4 regions of the Mesorhizobium sp. B2-5-4 genome follow, and region 2 is predicted to be linked to each of the others. Evidence: riboswitches for the same ligand, from Rfam matches in the RefSeq annotation. Region 2 holds a riboswitch; each other region holds the start of a gene.

Region 1 (5,482 bases), on a different contig from region 2:
TCCTTGCGCAGCGGATGGCCTTCGAACCCGTAATCGGTCAGCAGGCGGCGCAGGTCCGGGTGGCCCGAGAACAGCACGCCATAGAGATCGTAGGTCTCGCGCTCGAACCAGTCGGCGCCTGGATAAACGCCGGTGATCGACGGCACCATCGTCTCTTCGTCGGCCTGCACCTTGACCCGGATGCGGACATTCTGTTTCGGCGACAGCAGATGGTAGACGACGTCGAAGCGCTTGGCCCGCGACGGATAGTCGGCGCCGCAGACATCGATGATCGAGATGAACTGGCAGCGCGCATCGTCGCGCAGGAAGGTCATCACTTCGACCAGGTCGCGCGGCTCGACATTGATGGAGAGCTCGCCATAGGCGAGCACCGCGTCATTGACGCGGCCGATCAGCTTTTCGCCGAGATAGGTCGACAGTTCGGTAAGGGATGCGGCCATGGATTTACCGTTCGATCGTGCCGGTGCGGCGGATTTTCTTCTGCAGCAGAAGAATGCCGTAGAGCAGGGCTTCGGCGCTCGGCGGGCAGCCGGGCACATAGATGTCGACCGGCACGACCCGGTCGCAGCCGCGCACCACCGAATAGGAATAGTGGTAGTAGCCGCCGCCATTGGCGCAGGAGCCCATCGAGATGACGTAGCGTGGCTCCGGCATCTGGTCGTAGACCTTGCGCAACGCCGGCGCCATCTTGTTGGTCAGCGTGCCAGCCACGATCATGATGTCGGACTGGCGCGGAGACGCGCGCGGCGCGACACCGAAGCGCTCCGAATCGTAGCGCGGCATCGAGGTGTGGATCATTTCGACCGCGCAGCACGCCAGACCGAAGGTCATGAACATCAGCGAACCGCTGCGCGCCCAGGTGATCAGCGCCTCGGTCGAGGTGACCAGAAAACCCTTGTCGGCAAGCTCGTTGTTGATTTCGAGGAAGAAGGGATCGTCCTCCCCCACCGGCTTGCCGGTGTTGGGATCAATGATACCCTTGGGCTTCGGCGCGACGAGGGTGCCTGAACTGTCGTTCAATCCCATTCCAGCGCTCCTTTTTTCCATTCATAGGCAAAGCCGATGGTCAGCACCGCCAAAAACACCATCATTGACCAGAAACCGAGCATGCCAATCTTCGAGAAGGACACCGCCCAGGGGAAGAGGAAGGCTACTTCCAGGTCGAAGATGATGAACAGGATCGACACCAGATAGAAGCGGATGTCGAATTTCATGCGGGCATCGTCGAACGAGTTGAATCCGCATTCATAGGCGGACAGCTTCTCGGGATCCGGGTTGCGGTAGGCTACCAGGAAGGGCGCAGCCAGCAGCGCCAGACCGACCACCAGCGCCACGCCGATAAACAGGACGATGGGCAGGTACGAACTGAGGAGTGCGTTCATGCAGCGGCTTTCCGTTGGCGCCAATCCACGTTGATTACAGCACCGGAGCTTAATGCGGAAGCGTGACAGTTTAACCGCTGAACCGTTTTAAGGAGCCTATGCTGCAACGCGGCGAGGGTTAGCGCAGCACTTCCAGCGAAGCAAGTCAAACCTTGTTCAAAACACCGAGCTGGACGGCAATCCGGGAGAAACTGGTCCCATACGCTCCTGTTTGATTTCCTTCGCCATTTACTCCACTTTTCTCTCCTGACAGGGTTGCCGCCAAAACCCTGCTAGCATGGGCTGGAATCACGCCTCGCAACGACGTTAGACAGGTCCATCAGAGACGCATCCGCATGAAGGAAAAGATCTCGCTTGCCGCCGCCCGGCGCATCGCGCTCGCCGCTCAAGGGTTTCTCGATCCCCGCCCCGCCGGTACGCCCGACCGCCGCCACTTCGCCCGCGTTCTGTCCCGCACCGGCCTGCTGCAGATCGATTCCGTCAGTGCGGTGGTTCGTGCCCATTACATGCCGCTCTATTCGCGTCTTGGCCCCTATCCCCTCGCTTTGCTCGACAACGCCGCCGTGACCCGCAAGCGCACGGTCTTCGAATACTGGGCGCATGAGGCCTCGTTCCTGCCGGTCGAGACCTACCCGCTGATGCGCTGGCGCATGCAGCGCGCCGAGCAAGGCGATGAAATGTATCTGGGGCTGGCCAAATGGGGCCGCGAGCACGCCGCCTACGTAGAAGAGATCTACCGCGAGGTCGTCCAGCGCGGCCCGGTCGCCGCTTCCGCGCTGGAGGGCCAGAAAGGCTCCGGCGGCTGGTGGGGCTGGAGCCACGCCAAGCATGCCTTCGAATGGCTGTTCTGGGCCGGGCGCATCACCACGGCGCACCGGCGCGGCTTCGAGCGCTTCTACGACCTGCCAGAGCGCGTGCTGCCGCAGGCGATTCTCGACCTGCCAGTACCGGCCGCCGAGGACGCGCATCGTGAATTGCTGCGCATCTCCGCCCGCGCCCACGGCATCGCGACATCAGGCGACCTGCGCGACTATTTTCGACTCTCCCCCGCCGACATGAAAGGCCGCCTGGAGGAACTGGTCGAACTCGGCGAGTTGCTGCCGGTCCGCGTCGAGGGCTGGGACAAGCCGGCTTACCTCTATAGGGACGCGCGATTGCCACGCAAGATCGAGGCCCGCGCCCTGCTGGCGCCGTTCGACCCCGTTGTCTTCGAGCGCTCGCGCTCAGAGCGGCTGTTCAATTTTCACTACCGGATCGAGATCTACACGCCGGCCGACAAGCGCCAATACGGCTATTATGTCCTGCCCTTCCTGCTCGGCGACAGGATCGTGGCGCGCGTCGACCTCAAGGCAGACCGGCCGGCAAGTGTCCTGCGTGCCCATGCTGCTTACGCCGAGCCCGGCGCACCGCCCGATACCGCCGCTCAGCTCTTCGAGGAATTGAAGCAGATGCAGGGCTGGCTTGGCCTCGAACGCATCGAAGTGACGCCTGCCGGCGACCTGGGCCCGGCGCTGTCCGACATCGCAGTGTCGTAAGCTCGCGTTGACACCGCTGCCCGCAAGAGCCTAAATCGGATCCAGACGGTCTCCTCTCGGCAAAGGGAGGAGCCAAGAGGGAATGCGGTGCGGGATTGAAAATCCCAAATCCGCGGCTGTCCCCGCAACTGTGAGCGAAGAGCCAAGGCCGAAAGCCACTGGGATTGTCCCGGGAAGGCGGCTACCCAAGGCGATGACCCGCGAGCCAGGAGACCTGCCGTCTGGAATGCAAGTATCCGATCGCCCGGCGGGTTTTCCGGGCAAGGAGCCTGATTTGGATCGCGACAGCAGTTTTTCGGCTGAAACAATGGACATTTCGTCCGGCGAGGATGATTCCCTGGCCGGCATCACTGTCATCGTCTGCGCCTCCTGTCGCGACGAGAGCGGCTCCGACGCCCGTCCCCGGGCCGGCGAACTTTTGGCCGAAGATACGCGCCGAGCCGCCTCGGGCGACAACATCCGCATCCGCACCGTCGAATGCCTCGGCAATTGCAAACGTCGACTGAGCGCCGCGATCCTGCGTGACGGCTGCTGGAGCTATGTATTCGGCGATCTGACCAGGACCAGCGGCGCCGATCTCGTCACTGGCGCGAAACTCTTCGCCACCTCCAGCGACGGCCTCATTCCCTGGCGGGGCCGGCCCGATAGCCTCAAGCGCGGCCTCGTGGCCCGCATCCCTCCCCTCGACATGCTGAAAGACTTGATATGACCGCATCCGTTTCCCGCGTTCCCTGCACCGTCGTCACCGGCTTCCTCGGCGCCGGCAAGACGACCCTGGTCCGCCATCTCCTGGAAAACGCCGGCGGCAAGCGTATCGCGATCATTGTCAACGAATTCGGTGACATCGGCATCGACGGCGAAATCCTGAAAGGCTGTGGCATCGACACCTGCCCAGAGGAAAACATCGTCGAGTTGGCCAATGGCTGCATCTGCTGCACCGTCGCCGACGATTTCGTGCCGGCGCTCGACCAGATCCTGTCGCTGACGCCGAAGGTCGACCATATCCTGATCGAAACCTCGGGCCTCGCTTTGCCCAAGCCGCTGGTCCAGGCTTTCCAGTGGCCGACAGTGAAGAGCCGGGTGACCGTCGACGGCGTCATCGCCGTGGTCGACGGTCCCGCACTTGCCGAAGGCCGCGTCGCCAACGACATGGACGCCCTGCAGGCGCAGCGCGCCGGGGATGAAAGCCTCGACCATGATGATCCTGTCGAGGAGGTGTTCGAGGATCAGATCGCCTGCGCCGACCTGATCATCCTGTCGAAGAGCGACCTGATGGACGCCGAGGGCTCAGCCCGCGCCCATGCCATCATTGGCGAACACTCCGCCCGCGCAGTGAAGATCGTGCCGACGTCTTATGGCAAGGTCGATCCCTCCGTACTGCTCGGGCTCGGTCTCGCCGTCGAGGACGACATCGAGAACCGAAAATCCCATCATGACGGCGCGTTCGACCACGAGCATGACGACTTCGACACGTTCATCGTCGACATCCCCTCGATCGCCAATCCCGACGACCTGGCAAAACGCGTCGCCGCCGCCGCCGAACAGGAAAACGTGCTGCGGGTGAAAGGCTTCGTCGAGGTCGGTGGCAAGCCGATGCGGCTCCTGCTGCAGGCCGTCGGCCAGCGCGTCAATCATTACTACGACCGGGCCTGGACCGCCGGGGACGACCGCCGCTCGCGCCTCGTCGTCATCGGCCTCAAGGGGCTGAACCGTCCGGCGATCGAACGTATCCTCGCCGGCTGATTTCAGGCACGGGCCGCGATGCACATCCTCACCACGACCTCCGCCTCGCTCGACGACCTCGCCGAGCCTGTCGATCTCCGGCAGGCGCCGGCGGATATCGTGGCCTTGTCCTTCACCGACAGCGATCTCGCCGGACTGGCGGCGGCATGGAAGGCCGACGCCGATCGCCTGCCGTCGATGCGGCTCGCCGCACTGCGCGACCTGCGCCATCCCATGTCCGTCGATCTCTGGATCGACAGCGTCGCCCGCCATGCCAAGGTCATCATGGTGCGCATCCTCGGCGGCTACGACTGGTGGCGCTATGGCTGCGACCAGCTCGCGGCAATCGCCCGCGAGCGCGACATAAGACTGGCACTGCTTCCGGGTGAAAGCCATGACGAGGATCTCAGGCTGATCGAAGCCTCGACGCTGCCGCGCGCCGAACTCGACGGCCTGCTCGGCTATTTCCGCGAGGGCGGCCCGGCCAATATGAGCGCCCTGGTGCACAGGCTGGCAGGCCTGGCTGGACAAGATATGCCCGTCGCCAGTCCGGTCAGCGTGCCGAAAGCTGGTTACTATCAATCTGGATTGGGGGTCGCAGAACAGCCGGACCTTTCAAATGCCAGCACTCCCATCATCCCGATTCTCTTCTACCGATCGATGCTGCTTGCAGCCGATGTCGCCCCGATCGATGCGCTGGCCGAGACTTTACACTCCCAGGGACTGGCACCGGTCCCGATCTTCGTTTCCAGTCTCAAGGATCCGGTGTCCCTGGCGTTCGTCGAAAATACCATCGCATCGCTGAAACCCGCCGCCATCATCACCGCGACCGCTTTCGCTTCT
Region 2 (5,482 bases):
CGGCGGCGGCAAAGCCCCTGGCGCCAGGAGCGCGAAAGATTTCCGAGTAGGGGTTTTGCATGATCCTGTTCCTCGACAAGGGGCGATTCGACAATTACATACGAGACGTATAAGTGTTAAATAGACCATACGTCGCGTATGTCAATTGGCATACGGAGCGTATGTAGATAAGGCCAGAGCATGCACCGACCCCGCAGAGAGATGATCGCCGAGACGCGTGCCAAGCTGATCGCCGCGGCGCGCCAAGCCTTTGGCACCATCGGTTATGCCGAAGCGTCGATGGACGATTTCACCGCATCGGCCGGACTGACGCGCGGCGCCCTCTATCATCATTTCGGCGATAAGAAGGGACTGCTGCAGGCGGTTATCGCGCAAATCGATGCGGAAATGGCCGCGCGGGTGAATGAGGTCGCGTCGAGGGCGCCGACCCGCTGGCAGCATTTCGTCGACGAATGCACGACCTACATCGAAATGGCGCTGGAGCCGGAAATCCAGCGCATCATGTTCCGGGACGGTCCGGCCGTGCTGGGCGATCCGGCACAGTGGTCGAATGCCAATGCCTGCGTCGGTTCAATGACCGATCATCTGACCGCGCTGCAAGAGGAGGGGGTGGTCGTGCCGGGCCTCGATCCCGAGACCGCGGCGCGGCTGATCAACGGGGCGAGCAGCCAGGCCGCACAGCGGATCGCCAACTCGAACGATCCCGAAGCGACGTCGAGGAAGGTGGTGGCAGCGTTCAAGCAATTGCTCGAAGGCCTGCTCGAAAAGCCGGAAGCGCGGCCAAACTGAGCCACCGTGGCGCTCCCGCCACCGCCTGCAATTGACAATAGACGGTTTGGGCGCATCCTCCACAGCCACCTCTGGGGGATTCGGGGCATGTGGGATTTCGATATCGGCAGGTCGGTGTCCATCATGATGCGGACCTGGCCTTTCATCGTCTTTCGCATGATCGTCTATTTCGGCATCACGCTGGCCTATATCATGGCCACCGGCACGGGCGCCTCCGTCGGCTATGGCGTCGGCCATATCTCCACCGATCCCGACGGACCGCTGTCCTTTGCCATGTGGGGCGGGATTGTTGGCTTCGGCCTCGTCTCGATCGCCGTCTACTGGATCCGCGAATACATCCTCTACGTCGTCAAGGCAGGCCATATCGCCGTCATGGTGCATCTGATCGACGGCCATGACATACCCGACGGCCAGAACCAGATCGCCTACGCGAAAGAGGTTGTGACCGAGCGTTTTGCCGAAGCGAACATCCTTTTCGTCGTCGACCAGCTGGTCAAGGGCGCCATCCGTGCCATCACCGGCCTGCTGGGCGGCATTGCGGCTTTCCTGCCCATTCCGGGCCTGAGCGGCCTGGTCTCATTCCTCAACACGGTGATCCGCCTGTCGCTGACCTATGTCGACGAGATCATTCTCGGCTACAACATCCGCATCAATTCGTCCTCACCCTTCGAGACCGCACGGCAAGGCGTCGTGCTCTACGCCCAGAACGGCAAGATCATGGTCAAGAACGCAGTCTGGCTGGCGTTGATCATGTGGGGGGTCTCCTTCGTCATCTTCCTGCTGATGCTGGCTCCGGCGGCCGCCATTCTTGACGTCATGCCCGGACAGCTCGCCGGCTGGGCCTTCGTTCTGGCCATTGTCTTTGCCTGGGCCTTCAAGGCGGCGTTCATCGAACCTTTCGCTATTGCCTGCCTGATGCAGGTCTATTTCAAGACCATCGAGGGCCAGGTGCCCGATGCCGCCTGGGACGCACGGCTGGCCGATGCCTCGTCGAAGTTCCGGGAACTCAAGCGCAAGGCGCTCTCCACCTTCGACGGTTCGCGCTGGGGCACGGCCGGCGCGACGCGCTGATCGGCGGGGTTTGCCGGCGCAGCGGCGACGGTGTTGAGGCGGGCCACCGTAGATTTGAGCGAGGCTTCACCCTGGCCGCAAAAAGTCTCGCTCATGATCAGTTCGGGCAGCGGCAGCCGTCGGCCCCAGCCATGCGTTTCGAGGTCCGGTTTCGGCGCAAACTCCGAGACACGGCCGACGCAGAGATAGGCGATCGGCGTCACGTGGTCGGGGATGGACAGCAGGCTTTTTAGCGCTTGCGCCTCGATGATGCTGACCCAGCCGACGCCAACGCCCTCGGCGCGGGCCGCCAGCCAGAAATTCTGTACCGCGCAGACCGTACTGTAGAGATCCATTTCCGGATTGTGCCAACGTCCCAGCGGCGAGCCTTTCGAGCGCTCGTGGTCGCAGGTGATACAGATGTTGAGCGCGCTTTCGCAAATGCCTTCGAGCTTGAGCTTGCGGTAGAGCGCCCGCCGGTCCGCCTCGATTGCCGGCAGTTCCTGTTCGCGCGCGGCAAGGAACAGGTCGCGCACCTTCGCCCGTCGCGCGGCATCGCGAATGACGATGAAATTCCAAGGCTGCATGAAGCCGACCGATGGCGCGTGATGGGCAGCAAGCAGCAGCCGCGCCAGCACCTCGTCGTCGATCGCTTCCGATGTAAAATGGCTGCGGACGTCGCGCCGCGTGAACATGGCGCGGTAAACCGCGTCGCGCGCGATCTGATCAAATCCATTGGCCGTTGGAGCGGTCATAGCTTCCGGCATCGCTTGTCCCCTTGCGATTGCAGCAGTTCAAATTCTCAGAGCGTACTTTGTGCGTCCAGGAGGGCGCACGTCGTTCTGATGCCATCCGCCTGACCATGCGGATGACGATGCCTGCCAGGCCGGTCTTCTGGCTCGGGATCAACCCGCGTCCGGTGCCTTCCCGTCATCGACAGTGGCACTTACCGGCGCGGTCCCCCTCACAGCGTTGGGCACGCCACGGTATCAAACCGTGTTCCCGATTCTCCCGCCAGAGCATTTGCAGCCAAGTGGAATCACTTGGCGTCGCAGAATGCGGCTAAAACAAACAGACCGGCGGGCACCAGGCAGTGGCGGCGACCTTACGCCGAAGCGCCGGCGACGCCAATGCCCGCAGCGACATGAATGGACGCAGCCGTGATTTTCCCCAGCGATCAAGCCGCAACGCATGGCCATCACGGCGCCGGGGCACTAGATAGGGGACATGGCCACTCGTCTCTACACGCACCCGATCTTCCTCGAACACATCACCCCGCCAGGTCACCCCGAGCGGCCCGACCGCTTGCGCGCCATCGAGCGCGTGCTCGACGACGAAGCTTTTGCCGCGCTTGACCGCGCCGAGGCACCGCAAGGCGACGAGGCTACCATCCTCTATGCGCATCCCGCCGATTTCGTCGCGCGCGTGCGCGCCGCCATTCCCGCTGAAGGCCTCGCCCGCATCGACGCCGACACCACCGCCAGCCCGAAGAGCTGGCAGGCGGTGATCACCGCGATCGGCGCCGCCAATGCCGCCGTCGACGACGTCTTTGCGGGCCGCGCCGACAATGTCTTCGTCGCCGCCCGGCCGCCTGGCCATCATGCTGAAAAGAACACGGCCATGGGCTTCTGCTTCTTCAACACTGCGGCTATCGCTGCCCGCTATGCGCAGAAGAAGCATGGCGCGGAGCGTGTCGCCGTCGTCGATTGGGACGTGCACCATGGCAACGGCACGCAGGATATTTTTTGGGACGATCCCTCGGTGCTCTATTGCTCGACGCACCAGATGCCGCTCTATCCCGGCACCGGCGCGAAGAACGAGACCGGCGCCGGCAACATCGTCAACGCGCCGCTGGCGCCGCAGACCGGCAGCGAGGTGTTTCGCGATGCTTTCCTGTCGCGCGTGCTGCCGGCACTCGACAATTTCGCGCCCGACCTGATCATCATTTCGGCCGGCTTCGACGCGCACCATCGCGACCCGCTGGCGGAGATCAATCTTACCGAGGACGATTTCGACTGGGCGACCGGCCAACTGATGCAGCGCGCCGCACGCCATAGCGGCAACCGGCTCGTCAGCGTGCTCGAGGGCGGCTACGATCTGCAGGGATTGGCATTTTCGGTCGGCGCCCATGTCGGGCGACTGATGAAAGGATGAATGATGACTAGTGAGATCAACGAAGACATCAAGGCGATGAGCTTCGAGCAGGCACTCGACGCGCTGGAGAAGATCGTCGATGATCTGGAGCGTGGCGACGTGCCGCTCGACCAGTCGATCCGGATCTACGAACGCGGCGAGGCGCTGAAGGTGCATTGCGACCGGTTACTGAAGGCCGCCGAGGACAAGGTCGAGAAGATCAGGCTGTCGCGCGACGGCAAGCCGGTTGGAACCGAGCCGCTCGACGCGGACTGAGGTCCGGAGCAGGCTTACCGACTTTGAACACGATCATGATTGAGGATACAACTCGTCCCGATTGAAACGGACAAGAGGAGATACGGAAGCGATGTGCAGAAACATCAAGACCCTGTTCAATTTTGATCCGCCGGCAACCAATGACGAAGTCCGCGACGCGGCACTCCAGTTTGTCCGCAAGCTCAGCGGAACGACGCGACCGTCGAAACAGAACCAGCATGCGTTCGATTATGCGGTCGAAGCCATCGCGGCATCCGCACGCGAATTGCTTGATTCCCTCGAAACCCACCAGCATCCGCGCAATCGCGAAGAGGTGGCAGCCAAACTGAGAGCAAAGGCGGCGATCCGGTTCGCCTGACATGTCCAAAGCGGCCACCGAGCGCTGACCAGGAGAGTTCATGAGCTTCTTCCCGGGGAAAGACCCTGAGGCCGGCGATGCCTTCGCCAGCGACCAGATCGAACTGATGGTCATCCCCAACGCCAAGGATATTGGCGGCTTCGAGGTGCGCCGCGCCTTGCCGACCGCCAAGAGAAGGCTGGTCGGGCCGTTCATTTTCTTCGATCGCATGGGCCCCGCGATCATGCGCACCGGCCAGGCGCTCGATGTCCGTCCCCACCCGCATATCGGCCTGTCGACCGTGACCTATCTGTTCGATGGCAAGATCAGGCATCGCGATTCGCTCGGCACCGAAATGGTGATCGAGCCCGGCGACGTGAACCTGATGACTGCGGGCCGCGGCATCGTCCACTCCGAGCGCACGCCGCAGGAATTGCGCGGCGCGCCGATGTCGATCTCCGGCCTGCAGACCTGGCTGGCTCTGCCGGACGGCAAGGAAGAGGTTGCACCGGTGTTCGAGAACACAGCGGCGCTGCGGCTTCCAGAGATCGATGCCGAAGGCGTCAGCGGCCGCGTCGTCATCGGTGACTTCCAAGGATTGCGGTCCCCGGTGCGGGCAGATTCCGACACGCTCTACGCCGATTTGCGGCTGGGGCCCGGTGCCAGCGTCAAAATCCCGGCCGATGCGGAAGAGCGCGCCATCTACACGCTGGAGGGCGAAGTCTCGATTTCGGGCGACGTCTTTCCGGCCGAACGGCTGCTGGTGTTCCGGCCCGGCGACGAGATCGTCATATCGTCGCAAACCGGTGCGCATTTCATGCTGTTCGGCGGCGCCTCGCTCGGTTCGAAGCGCTACATCTGGTGGAATTTCGTCTCTTCGTCGAAGGAGCGCATCGA
Region 3 (5,482 bases), on a different contig from region 2:
CCTGTTCGACGAACCGCTGTCGAACCTTGACGCGGCGCTGCGCGTCGCCACGCGCATCGAGATCGCCAAGCTCAAGGAATCGATGCCCAACACGACTATGGTCTATGTCACGCACGACCAGGTCGAGGCGATGACGCTGGCCGACCGCATCGTCGTGCTGAAGGATGGCCACATCGAGCAGGTCGGCACGCCGATGGAGCTCTACAAGAACCCCGGCAACCTCTTCGTCGCCCAGTTCATCGGCTCACCGGCCATGAATATCCTGCCGGCGACGGTCGACAAGACGGGCAATCCGACCATCGTCAGTCATGTCGGCGGACGCAAGGCGACGGTACCGATCGCAACGCCTGCTTCGGCAAAGGGAGCGGCGGTCAGCTTCGGCGTGCGGCCGGAAGATCTCGCGATCGCCAGTGGTAGCGATTATCTGTTCGAGGGGACGGTCGATTATCTCGAGCAGCTCGGTGAGGTTCAGCTGGTCTATATCGACATCGGCCGTGCCGACCTGCCGCTGGTGACCAAGTTGCCGGGCAATGTCGAGGTCAAGCGCGGCTCGACGCTGCGGCTGACCGCCAATGCCGGAGATCTTCATATCTTCGATGCGGATGGACGGTCGTTCGCCCTGCAGGAAGCGGAAGCAAAAGCCGCCTGAGACCACAAGCTGTCTCGACAACGCAAAAAGAGAGCGGCGGGCAAGCCCGCCGCTCTCTTTTGTATATTACCACGGCTGGTTAGTTGTTGCCGAAGAGGTTGCGGTCTGCGCCCTGAGGGACGGACTTCTGTACGTCGCCCGACGAATTGAGCAGCTTGTAGACGGGCGATTCGCTCTTGCGGATCGAGCCCGTATGCGAGGTGTCGACGTTGACGGTCGCCAGCTTGTTGATGTCGGTGTCGCCAACGTTGTCGTTGCCGGCATAGGCGCTGCCAGCGGCAATCAGAAGAGCGACGGCGGTAAGAACAATCTTTTTCATTTTGGTGCTCCGATTTTTTCGAATTCAAGGGGCGGGCTGAGCGCGCCGTCCTTGCTTGAAGAGATGTTAGTTGTTGCCGAACAGGTTGCGATCGGCGCCGTGCTGGACGGGCTCCTGGCTGGCAGGAGCCGACTTGTCGACCGACGCGGTGTACGAGTTGTCCACCGCGGCGGCAGGCTGGTTGGCACCGTTGGAGCCATAGTTGTCGCTGGCAAAAGCGCTGCCGGAAATGGCCAGAACGGCGGCGGCGGCAATAAGGATCTTGTTCATTTTAGACACTCCTGAATTTCTTGAATTCTACCGGATCGGCGGGCAAGCCCGCCGTCCGTGGGGACAGGCCGTTAGCGGCCGAAGAGGTTGCGATCGCTGCCCTGAGCAGGCGTTTGAGCACCCGGCTCCGACGTCTTGGTGGAGGTGGAAGCGGTGTACGAGCTGTCCACCGCGGCAGCAGGCTGGTTGGCGCCGTTCGAACCGTAATTGTCGCTACCAGCGAAGGCGCTGCCGGAAACAGCCAGAAGGGCGGCGGCAGTGAGAATGATCTTTTTCATTTTTTGGTACTCCAGTATTTTTCCGTCCATCTAGCGGCGTGTCTTGGGATTAAATCGCGTCGTCCGGACAGCCCCGATGTGGGAGAGCACCCTTGCCGTTTCCAATCACGAAGTTGTTCAGCGTGGACCATGACTCCACCACTTGAAATTGTACCAGCGCTTTCCGCATCTCTTATTTTCTCTTGTGATATCAGCTAGTTACCTTGAAACAGCATCCTGATCACCAACTGTGTCGGAGGCTCGGCGTTCACAGCCTCTTGCACGCACCGTCAACAGAAACGAACCGTTCGGTTCGATTTTAGACTCCTCTAATAGTCACTTTTTGAAACTGTTAACCTGTTTGCTGCCGGCAAAGGGGTCGAAGACGGTGCCGGCGCGGCTTGGCGACAGAAGGCGATTCCAACGGCTACAAGCCTGTCGTGACGATCCAGCATGCGTGTCGCGCCGCATGGATGCGATGTCGCTTTCGTGCCGATGTCGCAAAGCCTGTCGTGATTAGATCAGGCATCTCAGGTGCCGCTGCGTGACGACGGAGCGGAGAATTGGGAAGCCGGTCAGATTCCGGCGCTGCCCCCGCAACGGTGGTGGAGTTCAAGTCGCAACGGGAGACCACTGGGCTAAAGCCTGGGAAGGTGTCGCGATGGTCCGCAAGGACAACTCCAGAGCCCGGAAACCAGCCCGAGATCGCTAGAACTCGACTGATCGCGGTGGGCGGTCAAGAGGCGGATGGTGTTTGTCCGGCTTTTCGCCGATCTGCGCCCAGTCCTTCCTCAATCACCACCAGTTCAGTCCTTGAAACTGAGGACAGGACATGGACGCGCGCAACGACATGCTGAGGCTCTTGAGCAGCCGCAGACAAGACTTTTCGCTGGAACAGCCCTTTTACACCGACCCGGACTACTTCAAGCTGGACATGGAGTTGATCTGGTATCGCGACTGGCTGTTCATCGGCCATGATTGCGAATTGCCCAAGCCGGGCAGCTTCATCACCGCGCAGATCGGCGATTATCCGGTCGTGCTGGTGCGCGATCAGCAGGGCAAGATCAACGCCTTCCACAATTCCTGCCGCCATCGCGGCAGCCGCGTCTGCAATTCCGACAAGGGCACGGCCGCCAAGCTGGTCTGTCCCTATCACCAATGGACCTACGAGCTCGACGGCCGGCTGCTGTTCGCCCGCCAGATGGCCGATGGGTTCGACAAGAGCCAGTTCGGGCTGAAGCCGGTCGCCTGCGAAAGCGTCGCCGGCTATGTCTTCATCTGCCTGGCCAAGGAGCCAGCCGACTTCGCGCCGATGCGGGCGATGATCGAGCCCTACCTTTTGCCGCACCGGCTGCGTGAGGCAAAAGTCGCCTTCGAGAGCACCATCATCGAGAAGGGCAACTGGAAGCTGGTCTGGGAAAACAACCGCGAATGCTATCATTGCGCCGGCAATCATCCCGAACTCTGCAAGACCTTCCCGGAAGCACCGACGGTAACCGGCGTGCAAGGCGCCGACAGCGATCCGGAGATGCTGGCGCACTGGGCGAAATGCGAAGCGGCCGGCCTGCCGAGCAAGTTCCGCATCGATCCGGCCGGCCAGTATCGCGCGACCCGCGCACCGCTGCTGCGCGATGCCGTCAGCTATACGATGACGGGAAAGCGCGCGGTCGAGAGGAACCTTTCCGACAGCGTTTCAACCAACCGCATCGGTTCGTTGCTGCTTTACCACTATCCGACGACCTGGAACCACATCCTGGGCGACCACGCCGTCACCTTCCGGGTGCTGCCGATCAGCGCCACGGAAACGGCGGTGACGACCAAATGGCTGGTGCATAAGGATGCGGTCGAGGGCGTCGATTACGATCTCGCAGAACTCACCCATGTCTGGACCGAGACCAACGACCAGGATCGCCGCATCGTCGAGGAAAACGCCTTCGGCATCCTGTCGCCGGCCTACGAGCCAGGCCCCTATTCGGAGCTCCATGAGGGCGGCGTGATCCAGTTCGTCGAGTGGTACGCGTCCTTCATCGGGCCACGGCTTGCCGAAGGCGGCCGGCCGGCCCTGCGCAGCGTTGCCTAGGCATATCGCTAAAGACGGCGGTTTTGGGCATGCGCAGAACAAAAGGGACAAGAGGATGAATGCGATGACGGACCTCGGCCTCTATCGCCATCTCGACCAGATGGCGCCCTGGAACGACAGGCTGCAGGTGCTGGAAGTGACCGGCGTCACCGACGAGGCGCCCGACGTGAAGACCTTCACCTTCCGCTCCGACAACCAGACCTGGTTCCGCTACAAGCCGGGCCAGTTCGTGACGCTGGAATTGCCGACACCGGACGGGCCGCTGATGCGCACCTATACGCTGTCATCGTCACCGTCGCGGCCATTCTCGATCGCGGTGACGGTGAAGGCGCAGGTGGGCAGCATCGGCACACGCTGGATGTTCGATCACCTGGCGCCCGGCTCGCACGTCAAGGCCTATGGACCGGGCGGCGACTTTTCACTGCACAGCCATCCGGCGGCGAAATATCTGTTCATCTCGGCCGGTTCCGGCGTGACGCCGATGATGTCGATGCTGCGCTGGCTGAACGACTGCGCACCATGGACCGATGTCGGCTTCGTCAACTGCGCGCGGCGCCCGGAAGAGATCATCTTCCGCAAGGAGCTGGAGCTGCTCGGCGGCCACATGCCGGGCCTGTCGCTCGGCTTCATGATCGAGGAACGGTCGAGCCGCGAGGGCTGGTATGGCCATATGGGCCGCATCGACGCTATCCGGCTGCCACTGCTGGCGCCCGATTTCCGCGAACGCGAAATCTTCTGCTGCGGCCCCGATCCCTTCATGCGCGCCGTGCGCGGCATGCTCGAAGCCGCCGGCTTCGACATGGCAAAGTACCATCAGGAGAGCTTTGCCGCGCCGACCGTTGAGGAAATCCCGGCGCCATTCGCGGCGCCGGCGCAGGACGGTGTGGCTGTCCCCGTCGAAGCCGCAACGCCGATCCGCTTCGCGCTTTCGGACGTCGACGCCGACTGTGTCGCCGGCCAGACCGTGCTGCAGACGGCGCGTGCTTCGGGCGTGCGGATACCGGCGGCCTGCGAATTCGGCCTGTGCGGAACTTGCAAGGTGAAGAAAGTCTCCGGCAGCGTCGAGATGAGCCACAATGGCGGCATCCTCGATCACGAGATCGATGATGGCTTCATCCTGGCCTGCTGTTCAAAGCCACTGTCGGCACTGGAAATCGAGGCTTGATCCGCCCTATGACGGTTCGCAGCAAAGCGACGAGGACGACCAGGCGATCTGGCGGCGAGCGGCGGCCCAATTCAGCGGCGTCGGCGTGCTGGTGCCGTCGCCTGCGGACCGCATCGCGATCGCCATCGCGCATGCCGGGCTCGACGCTCACACGCACAGCGATTGGCTGGTCAATTGCGCTGTAGCCATTCGCGCCGGCGATGTCGACTGGGACGTGTTCCTCGACGTTGTCGCCAGGCGTGGCCTTGCCGTGGCCGCGGCGGCGGCGCTCTCCTACCTCGCGCTCGATATTGGCGCGGCGGTGCCGAACAGGGTGCTGGCGCGCGTGCTTGACATGGCCGACCTCACCGGCCTTTCGCGCTGGTCGGCGGTGCTGCAGGCCAAGCCGCGAACCGATTTCGGCAGGCTGGCCTGGCTGTCGCGCGGCTTTGCCAAGCAGTTGCGGCTGAGACGCAAGAGCGGCGGCTGCGGCAGGAGCCGCCCGCCAGGGCATGGCGCGGCAAAGCATGGCGCGGCGGACCGACCCGCCGCGAGCCGCCAGAGGGACCGCCGCCCCTGGTCTTCTTGCAGACCATACCTTGCCCGCCGACGGTGGGAGAGATGATGCTGGACATCACGGTCAGGATCAGCGTTCCGCCGGTCCGGCGCCGCATCGGCGCGCCTGCGGCCGGTTCCCACGTTCGCGGCCCTGATCCCGGCAAGCATCCAGGCCGATAGCGACGCGCCGTGCAATCTGTGGCGG
Region 4 (5,482 bases), on a different contig from region 2:
GATGGCATCGTCGCCCCCGCCTTCTGGACCGGCGTTGGCGGGCTGGCCGGCGGCGCCGCCTACAAGGCGGCCAACACCGCCGATTCGATGATCGGCCACCACACCCCGCGCCACGAGGCGTTCGGCTGGGCGGCGGCGCGCTTCGACGATTGGATCAACCTGCCGGCATCGCGGCTGACGGCGCTGCTGATCGTGCTCGCTTCCTTCTTGGTCGAGGGCGCCGACCCCCACTGCGGCTGGCAAGCGGTACGGCGCGACGCGAAAAAACACCGCTCGCCCAATGCCGGCTGGCCCGAAGCGGCCATGGCCGGCGCGCTTGGGCTCGCGCTTGCCGGACCACGCAGCTATGGCGGTGTCATGGTCGACGACATCTTCATGGGCGAAGGCGGCCGCAGCGATGTCGACAGCGGCGATATAAGGCGCGCGCTGCAACTCTACCGTGTCGCTGATTTCCTGCTGATTGGCTTGTTCGGCCTAGTCGCGGTGATCGCTGTTCTGGTTTTTTAAAACTCGATGCCCTGCTGAGCTTTCACGCCCGCCGAGAAATGATGCTTGGTGACGCCCATCTCGGTGACCAGATCGGCAGCCTCGACCAGCGCTGGCTTGGCGTTGCGGCCGGTGATGACGACATGCAGACCCTCGCGCCGGCCCTTCAGCGCCGCAACCACCTTGTCGAGATCGAGATAGTCGTAGCGCAACGCAATGTTGAGCTCGTCGAGCACGACAAGGCTGATCGAGGGATCGTCGATCAATTCCAGCGCCTTGGCCCAGGCGGCTTCGGCGGCGGCGATATCGCGCTTCAGGTCCTGCGTCTCCCAAGTGAAACCCTCGCCCATAGCATGCCAGACCACGCGGTCGCCGAAGGCGGCAAACGCATCCTTCTCGCCGGTGTGCCATTTGCCCTTGATGAATTGCACGACGCCGACGCGCTTGCCGTGGCCGAGCATCCGCAGCGCCAGCCCGAAGGCGGCCGTGGTCTTGCCCTTGCCGGGACCGGTGTTGACGATCAGCAACCCCTTCTCGACCGTCTTGCTCGCAACCTCGGCGTCCTGCACCGCCTTGCGCTTGGCCATCTTGGCGCGATGGCGCTCTTCATCCTTGTCGTCGATATCGGTCATTTCACTTCACCTTGAGCGGTAGCCCCGCCACCATCAGCAGCACCGTGTCGGCAACCGCGGCGACCCGCTGGTTGAGCCGGCCGGCGTCGTCGCGAAAACGCCGCGCCAGCGCATTGTCGGGCACGATGCCTTGCCCGACCTCGTTCGACACCACGAACCACGGTCCGCGCGGCCGCGACAGCACGTCGGCCAGCCGTCGGCACTCCGCCTCGACGTCGTAATCGGCCAGCATGTGATTGGTCAGCCATAGCGTCAGGCAGTCGACAAGCACCGGCCGATCATCCGGCAAGGCCTCCAGCGCTTCGGCAAGGTCGAGTGACGCATCGATGGTCGACCAGCCCTCACCGCGCCGCGAGCGGTGCACCGCGATGCGCTCGCGCATCTCATCGTCATAGGTTTGCGCCGTGGCGACATACGTCCATGGCGGGGGGAATGCCGTCACCAGGGTTTCGGCGTGCGCGCTCTTTCCGGAGCGCGCGCCACCGATGATGAAAGTCAGCTTGCCGCGATCAGGCAAAGCTGTCGCGCAAGCTGGTCGCCGTGCCGGTGAAGCGCCTGCGCACCACGCCCACGACCGCGCCGAGCACCAGCCAGAACACCAGATTGGTCACCGTCACCGCCACCACGAACTGATGGTGCAGGCCTTCCGGGATAGGCGTCTCGAAACTGTCGGGCTGCGGCGCGCCGACGATATGCGGGACGACGATCAGCAAGACGGCGAAGATGGTCAATGGTAGCGATCTGCGAAACACGATCAGGCCAAGGCCGATAGCGGTCGCCGCGGCCGTTGCCGTCCACCAGATCTGGCGCGCAAGCAGATCGGCCGCCGGCATCGCCGGCAGTTCCGGCTGCAGGCCGAGGCCTGGTGCCAGCGTGAACACGGCAAAGCCGGCCAGCCCCCAGAATACGCCCTGGCGCCAATTGCCGACGCCGCCGGCAAACTCGGAAATCGCGACCAGGACCAGCGCGAAGCCGATGCCGGTGACGATATTGGCAACCACGCTGAAGGCAAAACGCTCGACACCGTCGGCCGGCGCCCAGCCTTCGTCTTTCTCCGCCGGTGCCGTGACTTCGGCGGGTGCTGGCGCGGCAGAACTCATCGCATTCCCAGCGGGCGCGACCGTGCTCACCGCATCGTTGCTCGCCGCCGGTGCAGCCGCGTGGTCATGGTGATGGCCGCCGCCGGCCTGTTCGTAGACTTCCGCCTTGAGGATCAGCGGCACTGTCGCATAGGCCTGCATGCAGGCGAGAACGACACCCGCCACGAGCCCCGCGATCGCCGCGACGAACACGACGTTGCGAAACAGATTCATGATGTCAGATCCTCGTTAGTGGCAGGGAAACGCCATCGAGTGGCGATAGTCGTGGGCGGCATTGTGGACCGCATCGATATGCGAGAAACCGACAAAGCCGACGACGAACATGCCGAGCAGCGCCGCGAGCGCGAGCTGCATGAAGCGCGACTGCGAGGAGACGGAGGCGCCGAGGGAGACGGAAGCGGTAGTCATGTCTTGTCCTTTCGCCCTCCACCCGAGGGCATCGAAGTCAGTTTCCTGTCGCCGGCAGGTCTCCTGGCTCGCGGATAAGCGCCCTTCCCCACCTTCCCGAGGAAAACCCTCAGTGGCATATGGAGAGGACTACCGCACACAGTTGCGGGGGCAGCCACGGCATTGGACAGGAATTCCTGTCCGCACCGCATTCCCTCTTGGCTCCAAAAAGGAACCGACGACGTTGGTGACTATAGGGAAATTTGCCGCGCGCGGCAAACCAAATTCCGACAGTCGCCAGCGCAGGAGCGTCGTATCGGCGAAGCCGCTCCATCCCGTCCTGATTGACAAATTTTCTAGTCGGGTGTCGGCTCGCAACCCTCACAGGAAGCCAGCCATGCAGCCCAATGCCAGCGAGCGCGAGCCCTATAACGGCCTGACCCGAACCGAGCCGACGCTGCCGTCATCGGCCTATTGGGACCAGGAGAACTATCAGCGTGATCTCGATGCCATCTGGTACAGAAATTGGCTGCTCGTCTGCCGCGAGACCGACCTTGCCCAGCCTTTGGCATTCCGCACCTTCCGCGTCGGTACGCAGGAAATCCTTGTGCTGCGCGACGACGCCGGCGAGTTGCATGCCTTCCACAACACGTGCCGGCATCGCGGTTCGCAGCTTTGCCAGGAAAGCGAAGGACGCCTGAAGGCGCGGCTGATCACCTGCCCGTACCATGCCTGGTCCTATTCGCTGCGTGGCGATCTGGTGCGTGTACCGTCGAAATCGCTGCCTGACGGCTTCGACGAGGCCGACCACCCGCTTTACCGCGTTGTACTCTCGGTGCGGCGGGGCTTCGTCTTCGTCAATCTTGCTGAAGATGCCGCCGGCTCAGTGCAGTCATCCTTCGACCCGGCCTCCGGCGACCTCGGCAACTGGCCGCTGGACACGCTGGTGTCAGGCCATGTGCTGCGCAAGGTGATGAACTGCAACTGGAAGATTTTCTGGGAAAACTTCAACGAGTGCCTGCACTGCCCGGGCGTCCACAAGGACCTGTCGCGGCTGGTGCCGATCTATGGCCGCGGCCTGATGAGCCGGCATGACGATCCCGAATGGACGCGCCATGCAGACAATGATGCGCCGGAATTCTCCGGCGGCCTGTGCGCCGGGGCTGAAACATGGTCGCGTGATGGGCAGACGCATGGGCCGGTTTTCCCCGGCTTGACGCAGGCGGAACGCACCGCCGGCCAGACCTACGCCACCAGCCTGCCCTCGATGTTCATCGTCGGCCATGTCGACTATGTCAGGACCGTGCGGCTGGTGCCGCTCGGTCCCGAACAGACCGAATTGACCGCCGAATGGCTGTTCTCGCCCGAGGCGCTCGCCGCCACCGATATCGACAACATCGTCGCCTTCGGCACACAGGTGCTGGAGGAGGATGCCGCGATCTGCGAGGTCAACCAGAAGGGCCTGCGCTCGATGCGTCATACAGCCGGCGTGCTGATGCCCGAGGAATATGAGCTGCACCGCTTCCACAATTGGGTGCGCGAGCGCCATGCTGAGCTTTCGCTCTGATTTTTTAGAGGGATTTAGGCAGGTAGCGCCAGGTCATGAGGCCACAAAACGCCGCCAGTAGGCCGAGCGTGACGAACACCGATCCCAATCCGAAGAAGGCCAGCACCACCGAATAGACCAGCGGCGGCGTCAATTCGGAAAAGTCGAGATAGGTGCGGTAGACCGCCGCCATCTGCGCGCGTTCATAGGAGCGCACCGAGCGCATGAAGGCGGTCGAGCCCAGCGCGTCGAGCGCGATGGTGAAGAAGGCGCCGCACAACAGGAAGGCGCCGGTCAGCAACGGCTCTGCCGCTCCGACCGTGCCCGCCGCCAGCAGCGACGCCGACATGGCGAAATAGGCAAACGTCATGGTGCGTCGGCCGCCAAAGCGTTTTCCTGCCTTGCCCCAGAAGATCGCCATGAACAGCAGCGCATTGCCGGCCGAGACCAGCAGGCCGCCCGCCAGTTCACCCTCGCCGGTGATCACCATGAACAGCGGTCCATAGACGAAGAACGTCGTCCAGAAGCACGACCGGCCGAAGGCGATCAGCCAGGCGAGCCTGAGCCTTGGCTGCGCCACGAAGCGGCCGATGTTGGCGAGCGGATTTGCCGGCCGCGTCTTGCCCGGGCGGATCGACGGGTTGTCGCCCAGCCGGTAGGTCCAGAACAGCGCCAGCAAAGCCATGGCGAAAACCGCCACCGCGCCATGCGCGGCATAGATGCCGAAATGCGCATAAAGGAAAATGCCAAGCGTCGGCCCGCCCGTCCAGGCAACCATCGACCACGCCATGCGCAGCGATTCGGCCTGCATGAAGTCGGTCTTGCGGATGTGGTCCATGATGTAGAGGTTGAGTGTGATCGACAGCGCACTGGCGCCCATGACGCGGCACAGCATGCCGGCGAGTTGTCCAGCGAGCGTGTGGGTGACGAAGAACAGCGAGCCGATGGCGAGCAGGCAGGCGCCTGCCGTGTAGACCCAGCGCCGCGCGAAGCGGCGGATCAGCATCGGCATGAACAAGGTCACCGACAGGCCGAGCATGGATACGACGGTGTAGAGGATCGAGACGATCTGCTCGTTGTGGAGTATCTCGTAGGCCTGGATCGGGATGACGCTCGACACCATGGCGCGGGCGAAGGACTCGACCGCGTAGAGCGAGGCGAAGGTGCGCGCATCCGCGGCCTTGAGGGCCGGAAGCCAGATCGGATGGCGCACATGCGTGGACATTGCTTCCCCAAAGCAGAATCGCGGCGTCAAATCTGCCGTGGACATTTCAGGCCTGTTAAGAGGAAACCGACGCACACCCGGCAAAAAGCGAAGCCGGTCAAAGGCT

The links. A riboswitch is a leader RNA that binds a small molecule or an ion and turns the genes downstream of it on or off. The one in region 2 is predicted to bind cobalamin.
Region 1: it holds a riboswitch for cobalamin, as region 2 does, so the genes downstream of both, FJ492_RS04740 (DUF1636 family protein) here and bluB (5,6-dimethylbenzimidazole synthase) in region 2, are expected to answer to the same signal.
Region 3: it holds a riboswitch for cobalamin, as region 2 does, so the genes downstream of both, FJ492_RS03585 (aromatic ring-hydroxylating dioxygenase subunit alpha) here and bluB (5,6-dimethylbenzimidazole synthase) in region 2, are expected to answer to the same signal.
Region 4: it holds a riboswitch for cobalamin, as region 2 does, so the genes downstream of both, FJ492_RS25380 (CbtB domain-containing protein) here and bluB (5,6-dimethylbenzimidazole synthase) in region 2, are expected to answer to the same signal.

Annotation. Positions count from the first base shown of each region.
Region 1 covers NZ_VFUR01000003.1:33,221-38,702, forward strand. Annotated here, with positions in the region: gene FJ492_RS04720 (NADH-quinone oxidoreductase subunit C) at 1-440, opposite strand, end outside; gene FJ492_RS04725 (NADH-quinone oxidoreductase subunit B) at 445-1,026, opposite strand; gene FJ492_RS04730 (NADH-quinone oxidoreductase subunit A) at 1,017-1,382, opposite strand; gene FJ492_RS04735 (winged helix-turn-helix domain-containing protein) at 1,718-2,917, shown strand; cobalamin riboswitch at 2,947-3,154, shown strand; gene FJ492_RS04740 (DUF1636 family protein) at 3,192-3,626, shown strand; gene cobW (cobalamin biosynthesis protein CobW) at 3,623-4,660, shown strand; gene cobN (cobaltochelatase subunit CobN) at 4,679-5,482, shown strand, end outside.
Region 2 covers NZ_VFUR01000015.1:50,356-55,837, reverse strand. Annotated here, with positions in the region: gene FJ492_RS19350 (MFS transporter) at 1-61, opposite strand, end outside; gene FJ492_RS19345 (TetR/AcrR family transcriptional regulator) at 181-789, shown strand; gene FJ492_RS19340 (hypothetical protein) at 877-1,860, shown strand; partial or broken gene bluB (5,6-dimethylbenzimidazole synthase) at 2,025-2,534, opposite strand; cobalamin riboswitch at 2,706-2,888, opposite strand; gene FJ492_RS19330 (histone deacetylase family protein) at 3,067-3,993, shown strand; gene FJ492_RS19325 (exodeoxyribonuclease VII small subunit) at 3,997-4,248, shown strand; gene FJ492_RS19320 (DUF2277 domain-containing protein) at 4,340-4,606, shown strand; gene FJ492_RS19315 (pirin family protein) at 4,647-5,482, shown strand, end outside.
Region 3 covers NZ_VFUR01000002.1:208,113-213,594, reverse strand. Annotated here, with positions in the region: gene ugpC (sn-glycerol-3-phosphate ABC transporter ATP-binding protein UgpC) at 1-649, shown strand, start outside; gene FJ492_RS03600 (DUF680 domain-containing protein) at 729-968, opposite strand; gene FJ492_RS03595 (DUF680 domain-containing protein) at 1,035-1,238, opposite strand; gene FJ492_RS03590 (DUF680 domain-containing protein) at 1,310-1,516, opposite strand; cobalamin riboswitch at 2,011-2,213, shown strand; gene FJ492_RS03585 (aromatic ring-hydroxylating dioxygenase subunit alpha) at 2,328-3,575, shown strand; gene FJ492_RS03580 (hybrid-cluster NAD(P)-dependent oxidoreductase) at 3,640-4,740, shown strand; gene FJ492_RS03575 (hypothetical protein) at 4,682-5,344, shown strand.
Region 4 covers NZ_VFUR01000026.1:65,265-70,746, forward strand. Annotated here, with positions in the region: gene cbiB (adenosylcobinamide-phosphate synthase CbiB) at 1-507, shown strand, start outside; gene cobO (cob(I)yrinic acid a,c-diamide adenosyltransferase) at 504-1,118, opposite strand; gene cobU (bifunctional adenosylcobinamide kinase/adenosylcobinamide-phosphate guanylyltransferase) at 1,120-1,635, opposite strand; gene FJ492_RS25375 (CbtA family protein) at 1,628-2,431, opposite strand; gene FJ492_RS25380 (CbtB domain-containing protein) at 2,447-2,626, opposite strand; cobalamin riboswitch at 2,662-2,860, opposite strand; gene FJ492_RS25385 (aromatic ring-hydroxylating dioxygenase subunit alpha) at 3,003-4,172, shown strand; gene FJ492_RS25390 (MFS transporter) at 4,177-5,376, opposite strand.